One region of the Phyllobacterium sp. LjRoot231 genome, then DNA from elsewhere that is predicted to be linked to it. Evidence: predicted binding sites of a transcription regulator. Region 1 holds the regulator's gene; the other holds the start of a gene.
The links. The regulator LexA, encoded in region 1, represses DNA repair genes until DNA is damaged. The targets are predictions, from matches to a motif close to TGTTCNNNNTGTGTTCNG.

Region 1 (5,772 bases):
TATCGTGATCGTCGACCACCACGGCGTGCATATAGGTCGGATTGCCGTCGGAGCGCAGAATGATGAAATCATCGAGATCCTTGTTGGGGAAACGGACATCGCCCTGAACCTGGTCGCGAACGAGTGTTTCACCTTCCTGCGGAGCCTTGATGCGGATGACCGGCTTGACACCTGCCGGTGCTTCCTTGGGATCACGATCTCGCCAGCGGCCATCGTAACGTGGTGGACGGCCTTCTGCGCGGGCTTTCTCGCGCATCTCTTCAAGCTCTGCCTGAGAGGCATAACAATAGTAGGCTTTGCCCTTGGCAACGAGCTCTTCCGCAACTTCGCGGTGGCGCGGCGCGCGCTCATATTGCGATACGGCATCGCCATCCCAATCGAGACCCAGCCACGTCAAACCGTCGAGAATGGCAGTGACGGCTGCTTCCGACGAGCGTTCGCGGTCAGAGTCCTCGATGCGCAGCAGCATCTTGCCGCCCGTATGCTTTGCATAAAGCCAGTTGAACAAAGCCGTACGGGCGCCGCCGATATGCAGATAACCGGTTGGGGAAGGTGCGAAACGGGTAACGACAGAAGATGACATAAGGTCTCCAGGAGGTGCCCGGCGTATTAGCCGAACGTCCAATCGAATTGATCTGGCGTTCATGTAGCATAGCACCGCTGCTGTGCAAGGGCATTGGCAGAACCGGAAAGCAAATGGAAGGTCCTGCCACCAGAACAAGAACCAGCGAACAGCTGTTTTTTCTCCGTCCCGACAGCGGCGGCCATGAAATTGCGACTCAAACGCAGGCTGGCAATTTAGTCATCGGGAAGGAAAGCTGGCCTGCCAGGTTACAGGGACTTGGCAATTCTGCACGAGCTCAACTTCAATCAGCACTGCTCGCAATCCCTACGGCATTCAACTGCGAAATCGATCGCGGCACGCTGTTTCTGTTCTTACCTGTCTTCTCTGGAATCGGCGCGATTTTCTATTTCAATGCGGCTGTTGAACCGAGGCTCGGCGCCGTCCTTTCGGGGCTGACACTTCTCATCGGCTGCCATGCCTTGGCCCACGCGCGACCCATGATCCGGCTTGTTCTTTTACTCGCAACCGCACTTGTGGCGGGCATGCTTTTCGGCAAAGTCGAAACGATGCGGGCCGGGACCCGAATGCTCGGATCGGAAGTCACGACGCGGATGACTGGTCGTGTCACGGCCATGTCGAGAGATGCCAAGGGTGGATGGCGTCTCACCATGGATGTGATCTCGACGGCACGCCCGGCGCTGCAATACGGACCGGATCGTATCACCGTTTCAGCCAGATCAGTTCCTCGCGACCTGAGGGTTGGCGACGGTCTCGCCGGCCTCGTCCATCTGCGGCCGCAATCAGGCCCAGTGCGTCCGGGCAATTACGATTTCGCCTTCTACAACTACTACCGGGGCGTCGGCGCCAGCGGATTTTTGCTGGGAAAGCTTGAAACAGTGCCTGTGGCTTTGGACACAGGGCCAGTTGCGACGACATTGATGGCGATCGCAAATATCAGGCAACAACTCACCCAGCGCATCCTGCGCAACATTAGAGGCGAACCGGGTGACATCGCTGCGTCGCTGATCACAGGGCAGCGCGATGGCATCAGCGATGACACCAACAACGCTTTTCGCTTGAGTGGACTTTCGCATATCCTGTCGATCTCCGGTTTTCACATGGCACTGGTAGCCGCAACGATCATCGGTTCGCTACGCGCGATCATGGCGTTCTTTCCCGGATTTTCGGCGCGGTTTCCGGTGAAGAAATTCTCGGCGGTGATCGCCCTCATGGGTTCCGCATTCTATTTGTTGCTTTCAGGCTCCGATGTTGCTGCCCAGCGCAGTTTTGTAACGCTCGCGGTCATGCTTTTAGCCATGACCGTCGACCGGGCGGCGATATCGATGCGCAACCTCGCCATTGCAGCGTTGATTACCATTGCCATCTCGCCGCACGAAATTCTCGGACCGAGCTTTCAGATGTCGTACTCGGCAACCGCCGCTTTGATCGCATTTTATAGCTGGTGGTCGCATCGGCAGGGCAGGCGCGCCTTCCGGAGAGGTGTGTCCAATCATTTGCTTCTGGCTCTACCGCTGAAGGCCATCAACCATATCGGTGCGATTGCCATGACATCAGTGGTTGCCGGGACCGCAAGCTCAATATTTGCGGCCTATCATTTCAACAATACCGCGCCCTTCGGGCTTGTCGGCAATGCTCTCGCGCTTCCGGTCATTTCAGTGTTTGTCATGCCGTTTGCAGTGCTCGGTTTGCTGGCCATGCCATTCGATCTGGATTGGCTACCCTTTACGGTCATGGGACAGGGGATCGAGATCGTCATCGCTATTGCAAAAATGGTCGCTTCGCGCTCTCCAAGCGGCAATCTTGGCCTGATGCCACAGGGCACGTTGGTCCTTATGAGCGTTGGTCTTATCTTGCTCCTGTTTCTTTCAACGCGTCTGCGCCTCTGTAGTATACCCGTCCTCGCAACCGCAGCGTTGTTCATGCTCCGAGCGCAAGAGCCCGGCATTATCGTTTCGGAGGATGGAAAACTGGTCGCATTGCGCACGGGTGACAGAGATCTCGCAATCAATCGCACGGCCGGCAGTGCATTCAGTTTAAACAATTGGCAGCAGGGCTATGGGATAAACGAGGTGGTAAAGCCGCTGAAGGCTGGTGCGCTTTCCAAAGAAACGCAGTTTGAATGTGTTGAAAAACTTTGTACCGCACGAGAGCCGGGCGGATTGATAATCGCCTATACGGACGATCGCAAGCAGACCGTATTGGCTTGTGGGGAAGGGGACATTGTCATCCTGGCCTTTGCCGGCGCACCGACAATCTGCGGGGACAAGAACACACTGGTGCTCACCAAGCGTGATTTGGCATTGCATGGAACTGCGGAAATAACTTTAAAACCGCCCGAACCGCTACCCCCGACAATCGCCAGGAATAAATCACCAGAAGTGGTCCTTGCCGAAGCAAACGATTCCCGCCTTCGACGACTCCGGTCTGCCAGCATCAACTACGCCGTTGGGCCGCCGGACCGGCCTTGGAACACCTATCGGACCTACTCCCGCGCCGCCCGCAATATCGAGGACTACAAATCCCGTAAACGTGTGAACGCTGATAGCGATGAGGCGGCAGCCTGTGAAAAATCGGCTGACTGCTAGTATCGTCGTATAAGACCGACCAGCTTTCCCTGCACCTGAACGCGATCCGGACCAAAAATGCGTGTCTCGTAGGCCGGGTTCGCCGCTTCGAGGGCAATCGATGCTCCTTTACGACGAAAGCGCTTGAGCGTTGCCTCCTCATCATCAACCAGCGCAACAACGATCTCGCCGGGATTAGCGGTATCGCCGCGCTTGATCACGACGGTATCGCCATCGAAAATCCCGGCCTCGATCATCGAATCGCCTTTGACTTCGAGCGCGTAGTGTTCGCCGCTACCAATCATGTCCGGGGGCAGGCCGATCATGTGGGTCTGGTTCTGAATTGCGGAAATTGGCACACCAGCGGCGATGCGGCCCATGACCGGGATATTGATCACGGTTGAACCATTCGAGTCGTCGGATTGGCGTGTTTGTCGCGGCGGAGCGACATTCCGGCCAAGACTTCCTTCAATGACACTCGGAGAGAATTTTCGTTGGGCGTTGAGGCCGGGAGCGATCGAGTCGGGCAGGCGCAGAACTTCCAGCGCTCGTGCACGGTTTGCAAGCCGGCGAATGAAGCCGCGCTCTTCGAGCGCAGTGATCAGCCGGTGGATGCCGGATTTCGATGCAAGATCCAATGCATCCTTCATCTCGTCGAATGAAGGCGGTATGCCCGTTTCCTTCAGACGCTCGTGGATGAAGAGCAGGAGTTCATGTTGTTTACGCGTGAGCATCGGCGATCCTTTGCGTGGAATCGGAAAAACAAAACCAGAACAAACACTATCTGTTCCAGTTGTGTTCTACAAGGATTAATATGTGGTGTATGCGAGCCGAGAAACGCACTTGACCGTTATTTAGCCGGAATAACCGGCGGGCCGCTGGATTGGCGCCATTGGAGCTTTATGAAAAGCCGGAATCGATCTTTGTCGCCGGTTTCATAGGCTCGCCCAAGATGAATTTCCTGACCGCGGAATTCGCAGGCGCTTACAAGACCGATATATTGGGTGTGCGTCCGGAACACTTGGAAATCAAGGACAAGGACGGTCTGTGGAAGGGCAAACTTCTGTTAGCGGAAAACCTTGGATCTGAGAGCTTCCTCTATATCGATATCGGTGCAAAGGAACCCTTGGTCGTGCGGCAGGATGGCTCGGCCCATCAACAACCTGGGGAACTGCTTTGCGTTACGCCCGTTAACAACAACATCCACCGTTTTGACCAATCGGGCCGCCCGGCGGCAAATTGACAAAATCTCCGCATCAAACATGAGACAAGGAAAGTCCAATGGCAATTCGCACGCTTATCTGGGGCGAGAACGTCCATGAACAGATCAATAAAACCGTTGCCGACATCTATCCGGAAGGCATGCACAACCAGATCGCCAAGCTTTTGAGGAGCGATACCAACCTCAGCATCAAAACCACCACTCTGCAGGAGTCGGAACACGGCCTGACGGACAAGGTGCTGGAGGAGACCGATGTGCTTGTCTGGTGGGGGCACCGCGCGCATGGCGATGTTGCCGACGAGATAGTCGAGCGCGTCGCCAAGCGGGTATGGGAAGGCATGGGACTGATCGTCCTGCATTCGGGGCACTTTTCGAAGATTTTCAAAAGATTGATGGGGTCACCCTGCGCTTTGAACTGGCGGGAGGCGGGTGAGCGGGAACGCCTCTGGGTCGTCAATCCCGGCCATCCCATCGCTAAGGGTTTGCCCGCATTTTTCGAGCTGGAAAATGAGGAAATGTACGGCGAACCGTTCTCGGTACCCGAACCGCTGGAGACTGTTTTCGTATCATGGTTCCAGGGCGGCGAGGTGTTTCGCTCAGGGCTTACCTATCGAAAAGGTGCTGGGAATGTTTTCTACTTCCGCCCGGGACATGAAACCTATCCGACTTATCATGACGAAACGGTGGGACTGGTGCTGCGCAATGCGGTGAACTGGGCGTATAATCCGCTGCGTTTTCCGGCTATCACGGAGGCGCCGAATGTGCCGGTTGAGAAAGCTTTGGAGCCGATCACGGCACGCGGCGGCAGTTTGCACGAGTCCGGCGAGGAAGGTTTTCGTTGATGCGTCTATTAATCCTGGGGACTGGCCATATGGCGAGCGCCCACGCCAGAAACTTTATCGATATTGAAGGTGTCACATTCGCCGGTGCGGTTGACGTCGACAAGGGCAGGGCGGAGGCGTTTCGAGATAAATACTCTTTCGAGCGGGCGTTTACGTCACTTGAAGATGCGCTCGCCTGGGGTGAGTTTGACGCTGTCGCCAATGTAACACCCGACAGCGCCCATCATTCCACAACAATGAAGTGTCTTGCCGCCGGCAAGCATGTCTTTTGCGAAAAGCCACTGGCGACGAACTTTCACGATGCCATGGAAATGGCCGAAACCGCCGAAAAGGCCAATCTGGTCGGCATGGTCAACCTGACTTATCGCAACGTAGCACAGTTGCAAACTGCCCGCCGGATGGTGACAAGCGGGCAGATTGGCAAGATCAGGCATGTCGAGGCGTCTTACCTGCAAAGCTGGCTGGTATCAAAAGTCTGGGGCGATTGGCGCACGGAAAGCCAATGGCTGTGGCGCTTGTCGAAACAGCACGGATCCAACGGAACCCTCGGCGATGTCG
Region 2 (5,772 bases), 590 kb from region 1:
TAGAACGGCGTCTGATTGACGACGATCGACACGGCTTCGCCTTCGCTGGCTGTCTCGACAAGCGCACCGCTCTGTACCAAGGCGGTGATGACGCCTTCGGCCTTTTCCGTTTCGTAGCCGAGGAATTCCGTGGCGCCGACCTTGTCCCGCACCGAAAACCAGACGGTTTCCGTTGCCGCATCGCCCGACCCGGACCAATGAGCGCGGGCTTCGGCCTTCTGCCGTTCCATGGCAGCGGCAAAACCGTCCGTATCGACGCTGATGCCGCGCTGGCGCAGCGCATCCTGCGTCAGGTCGAGCGGGAAGCCGAATGTGTCATAGAGCTTGAATGCAGTTTCGCCATCGAGGCTGTCGCCCTCACCCAAGGTCTCCGTCGCTTCGCCAAGCAAGCCAAGGCCGCGTTCGAGCGTCTTGCGGAAGCGGGTTTCCTCAAGCTTCAGCGTTTCGGAAATCAGCGATTCCGCGCGGATCAACTCAGGATAGGCCTGGCCCATCTCGCGCACCAGCGCCGGAAGCAGGCGATACATCAACGGGTCCCTGGCGCCGAGCAGCTGCGCATGACGCATGGCACGCCGCATGATACGGCGCAGCACATAGCCGCGGCCTTCATTCGACGGCAGCACACCATCGGCGATAAGGAAACTCGACGAACGCAGATGATCGGCGATGACGCGGTGGCTGGCGCGGAACGGACCTTCCGCCTTTACACCCGTTGCTTCCTCCGAAGCGTGGATCAGCGTCTGGAACAGGTCGATATCGTAGTTGTCATGCTTGCCCTGCAAAACCGCAGCAAGGCGCTCCAGCCCCATGCCGGTATCGATCGACGGACGCGGCAAATCGATGCGCTGTTCCTTCGTCACCTGCTCGAACTGCATGAAAACGAGATTCCAGATCTCGATGAAGCGATCACCATCCTCATCGGCGCTGCCGGGAGGACCGCCCCAGATATCTTCGCCATGATCGTAGAAAATTTCGGAGCAAGGACCGCAAGGGCCGGTGTCACCCATAGCCCAGAAATTGTCGCTGGTGGCGATCCGAATGATACGATGCTTGGGCAGACCGGCGATCTTCTTCCAGAGGTCAAAAGCGGCATCATCCGTGTGATAGACGGTGACAGTGAGCTTGTCCTGGGCCAGGCCGAATTCCTTGGTGATCAGGTTCCAGGCGAGCGAAATCGCCTCTTCCTTGAAGTAATCGCCAAAGGAGAAATTGCCGAGCATCTCGAAGAACGTGTGATGCCGCGCGGTATAACCGACATTGTCGAGGTCATTGTGCTTGCCGCCAGCGCGCACGCATTTCTGCGAGGTGGTGGCGCGGCTGTAAGGACGCTGCTCCATGCCAGTGAAAACGTTCTTGAACTGGACCATGCCCGCATTGGTGAACATCAGCGTCGGATCGTTGCGCGGGACAAGCGGGCTCGACGCCACGATCTCATGGCCATTCTTCTTGAAATAGTTCAGAAATGTCGACCGGATCTCGTTGACGCCACTCATCTTATTGCCTTCTTACCTGCATTGTCCGAAACGGAATTGGCCCCATCTCATGATGAAAGGGCAGAACGCAACGCTTGTAACGACAGGGCTGCGAACTGTCCAGAAAATCCCTGAGGCCGGGTTCAAACCTCCCTCATGCTGAGCCTGTCGAAGCACGCATAGAGGTTGTGCGTGGTTCGACAGGCTCATCATGAGGGGATGGAGTCTCAGCATGAGGGGATAGAGTGGTTGGCAAAAGAAGACCCTCCCTCTCGCAACCAAACAAAAACCCGCAGCCAGACTGGTTGCGGGTTTGTCGTCAAAGACCGAAACGATCTTGCTTGGCAGATCAGCCTTCAGCGGCGTCGGGATTATTATCGTCCTCGATATCGTCCGGCCCCTTGTCGAGCATCTGCTCGGCGATGAGACCGGCATTCTGGCGCAGTACCAGTTCGATTTCGTTGGCGATTTCCGGATTTTCCTTGAGGAACAGTTTCGCATTGTCGCGGCCTTGGCCGAGGCGCTGCGAGTTGTAGGAGAACCAGGAGCCGGACTTTTCCACGATACCGGCCTTGACGCCCAGATCGACAAGCTCGCCCGTCTTGGAAACGCCTTCGCCATACATGATGTCGAATTCGACCTGCTTGAAGGGCGGAGCCAGCTTGTTCTTGACGACCTTGACGCGGGTCTGGTTGCCGACGACCTCATCACGTTCCTTCAGCGAACCGATGCGGCGAATATCGAGCCGGACCGATGCGTAGAACTTGAGCGCATTGCCGCCTGTCGTCGTTTCGGGCGAGCCGAACATGACGCCGATCTTCATGCGGATCTGGTTGATGAAGATGACCATGCAATTGGAACGGGAAATGGAGGCGGTGAGCTTGCGCAGCGCCTGGCTCATCAGTCGAGCCTGAAGGCCCGGCAGGCTGTCGCCCATTTCACCTTCGATTTCAGCACGAGGCGTCAGCGCGGCGACGGAGTCGACGACCAGCACATCGATCGCGCCGGAACGCACCAGTGTATCGGTGATCTCCAGCGCCTGCTCGCCGGTATCCGGCTGCGAGATCAGGAGGTTTTCCAGATCGACGCCAAGCTTGCGCGCATAGACGGGATCAAGCGCGTGTTCGGCATCGACAAAGGCGCAAATGCCGCCCTTCTTCTGCGCCTCGGCGATCGTATGCAGGGCAAGCGTCGTCTTGCCGGAGCTTTCCGGCCCATAAATCTCGACGATGCGGCCTTTCGGCAAACCGCCGACGCCAAGGGCAATATCCAGCGACAGCGAGCCGGTCGAAACCGTTTCGATTTCCACCACCTGCTCATTGCGTCCAAGCCGCATGATCGAGCCCTTACCAAAGGCCCTCTCGATCTGGGACAATGCCGCATCCAGCGCTTTCGTTTTATCCACCGAATTACCCTCAACCAACCGCAACGAATTTTGAGCCATGTTACACTACCCCTGTGTTGTGCATGAAGTCCGGATTGTTCCTGTATCTGAATTTATTTGTATCTGTTTTGTTCTCATTTGGCAACAGGCATAAGTCATTGTAAAATAAAGATAACAGAAAAATGTTCGCAAAATGTTCTCACGGTGGGCGTGGCGTTCTGTCCACATCTCCTGAAGCGGCGTTCCCGCGTCTCTGACTGAAGTGAGGCTCAACGTCTCGAATCGCTCTTGTCATTGCACCGCGCCCTCTAGCGTTCTAGAGAGAAGCGCGGGCACGCATGCCCACAACTTGAAGTTTTGTCCGGACACACAATCAACCATGATCCAAGTCACCAAGCCGTTGCTTTTCGCTGTCGGCGGCGCTCATCTCGACCGGCGTGGCCAGAGCCTCGTGCCCTTCGTACCAGGCGCGTCCAATCCTGGCATCATGCGCGAGGAGCCGGGCGGCGGCGTTTTCAATGCGCTGCGGCTGGCGGTTCAGCGCGGTATCGCCGCCGAGATTCTCTCGGTACGCGGCGGTGACAGGATCGGTGAATTGATCGGCACGGCGATCCACACGGCCGGGATCAAGGATGGCTCGGTCGTCTATATGGATCGCGCAACGCCGAGCTATACGGCCATTCTCGATGAGTATGGCGATGTGGTCGCCGGCATTGCCGACATGGAACTTTATGAGTTCGCTTTGCCGCGGCAATTGACTCGCCGCAAGGTGCGCGATTCAATTGCAATCGCCGATGCCGTTTTCTGCGACGCCAACCTGCCTTCGGATGCGCTGCAGCGGCTGGCCGAGCTCGCCGGTGAACGGCCATTGTTTGCGCTGGCGATCTCGCCGGCAAAGGTGCCTCGCTTGGCGCCGATCTTGGGCAACCTCGCCTGCCTGTTCATGAACCGGCGCGAAGCGCTGGCACTGACCGGGCTTGGTCCCGATGCCGGACTGAGCGACATATATAAGGCGTTGCGCGACGATGGCCTCAAGGGCGCCGTCGTCAGCAATGGCGCCGATGCCGCCCTCGCCTTTTCCGGCAACGAGGTGTTTTCGATCCATCCGCCCGCGGTTGACGGAATCGCCGATGTCACCGGGGCGGGCGATGCGCTGGCGGGCGGTACGATTGCCGCGCTCATGCGAGGGCTGGCGTTTGGGGAAGCCGTCCGCGAGGGTCTGGCAGCATCGATGCTGACGCTGACAGTCCATTCGGTCAGCGCTCGCTTCACACGACAGGAATTCGACAGCGCGCTTGCGTGGATACCGGCTGCAACTGCGCTCGAATAAAAAGGACAATAATAATGACGAAAGTTTTGAACCCCTTCATGGACGTTGCCCCTGAGGTTCAAGAGGCGCTCGATACGGGAAAACCGGTGGTTGCGCTGGAAAGTACGATCATCACCCACGGCATGCCCTATCCCGATAACAGCCGCATGGCCGCCGATGTCGAGGCGATCATCATGGCAGAAGGCGCGGTTCCAGCGACCATCGCCATTGTCGACGGCCGTTTGAAAATCGGCCTGTCCTCTGACGAACGCGAAGCACTGGCGCAGGTCAAGGGTGCGATGAAGCTCTCGCGCGCCGATCTCGCTTTTGCGTTGTCAGAAGGGCGAACTGGCGGCACGACTGTTGCGGCGACGATGCTCGCCGCGCACCTCGCCGGCATCAAGGTTTTCGCGACGGGCGGTATTGGCGGCGTGCACAAGGGCGCGGAGCTGAGTTTCGATATTTCCGCCGATCTGGAAGAGCTCGGCCGCACACCTGTCATCGTCGTTTCGGCAGGCGCCAAGGCGATTCTGGATATTGAAAAGACGCTGGAAGTGCTTGAAACCAAAGGCGTGCCGGTCGTGGTTTATGGCGCGGATGTGCTGCCAGCGTTTTGGTCCCGGCAGTCTTCAATCAAGGCTCCGTTACGCCTTGATACTGCCGATGCCATTGCAAAGTTTCAGGCGGCGCGTGATGCCATCGGCGTTGTCGGCGGCATGCTCATCGCCAATCCTATCCCCGAGACGAGCGAAATCCCGGCGAAGATCATGGGCGGGTACATCAGCGAAGCGATTGCCCGTGCCACGAAAAAAGGCGTCACCGGCAAAGCGGTAACGCCCTTTCTTCTCTCGGAACTTCTCGACATCACCAAGGGCGAGAGCCTCAAGGCGAACATTGCTCTCGTTGAGAACAATGCGCGCCTTGCGGCACAGATCGCCGTGTCGTTGGCGATTACTCGGTAAGCGGCGAAATCTGGATCTCGACGCGGCGGTTCTGCGCGCGGCCAGCTTCGGTGGCGTTGGTCGCGACGGGCTGCGTCGGGCCATAGCCGCGAACGTCGAAGCGGCGGTTGTCGATGCCCTGCTGCGTCAGGTAATTGGAAACCGACAGGGCGCGGCGTTCGGACAGCAACTGGTTGTGCTGCAGGCTGCCGGTCGAATCCGTGTGGCCGGCCACATCGACAATCGTCCGGTCGAACTTGCGCAGGACAATGGCTACGGAATTCAGCGTTGCATCGAATTCCGGCTTCACCTGGTCCTGATCGGTGTTGAAGGTGATCGCCGACGGCATGTTGAGGATGATCCGGTCGCCATTGCGCGTCACCGAAACGCCGGTGCCCTGCAACTGTGCGCGCAGTTCCGATTCCTGACGATCCATATAATTGCCGATCGCACCGCCACTGAGCGCGCCGATACCCGCGCCGATCAGCGCGGCATTGCGGCCGGACTTGCCACCGCCGCCAACCGCTAGCCCCGTCAGCGCGCCGACCGCCGTACCGATCATGGCACCGCCGGCCGTGTTCGACATTTTCTGCTGGCCCGTATAGGGGTCGGTCGTGGTGCAGCCCGCAAGAAAGGTCGCGGCAAGGCAGCCGATGGCAAATCTCT

Region 2: a site for LexA is predicted at 3,040-3,057, ahead of recA (recombinase RecA). Genes of this name have one in related genera too.

What each region holds. Positions count from the first base shown of each region.
Region 1 covers NZ_CAXUQT020000001.1:3,107,745-3,113,516, forward strand. The annotation lists gene gltX (glutamate--tRNA ligase) at 1-583, opposite strand, end outside; gene ACSQ3H_RS15320 (ComEC/Rec2 family competence protein) at 697-3,171, shown strand; gene lexA (transcriptional repressor LexA) at 3,168-3,884, opposite strand; gene ACSQ3H_RS15330 (TOBE domain-containing protein) at 4,043-4,393, shown strand; gene ACSQ3H_RS15335 (ThuA domain-containing protein) at 4,432-5,214, shown strand; gene ACSQ3H_RS15340 (Gfo/Idh/MocA family protein) at 5,214-5,772, shown strand, end outside.
Region 2 covers NZ_CAXUQT020000001.1:2,520,266-2,526,037, reverse strand. The annotation lists gene alaS (alanine--tRNA ligase) at 1-1,493, opposite strand, end outside; gene recA (recombinase RecA) at 1,822-2,916, opposite strand; gene ACSQ3H_RS12390 (carbohydrate kinase family protein) at 3,236-4,186, shown strand; gene ACSQ3H_RS12385 (pseudouridine-5'-phosphate glycosidase) at 4,201-5,127, shown strand; gene ACSQ3H_RS12380 (OmpA family protein) at 5,117-5,772, opposite strand, start outside.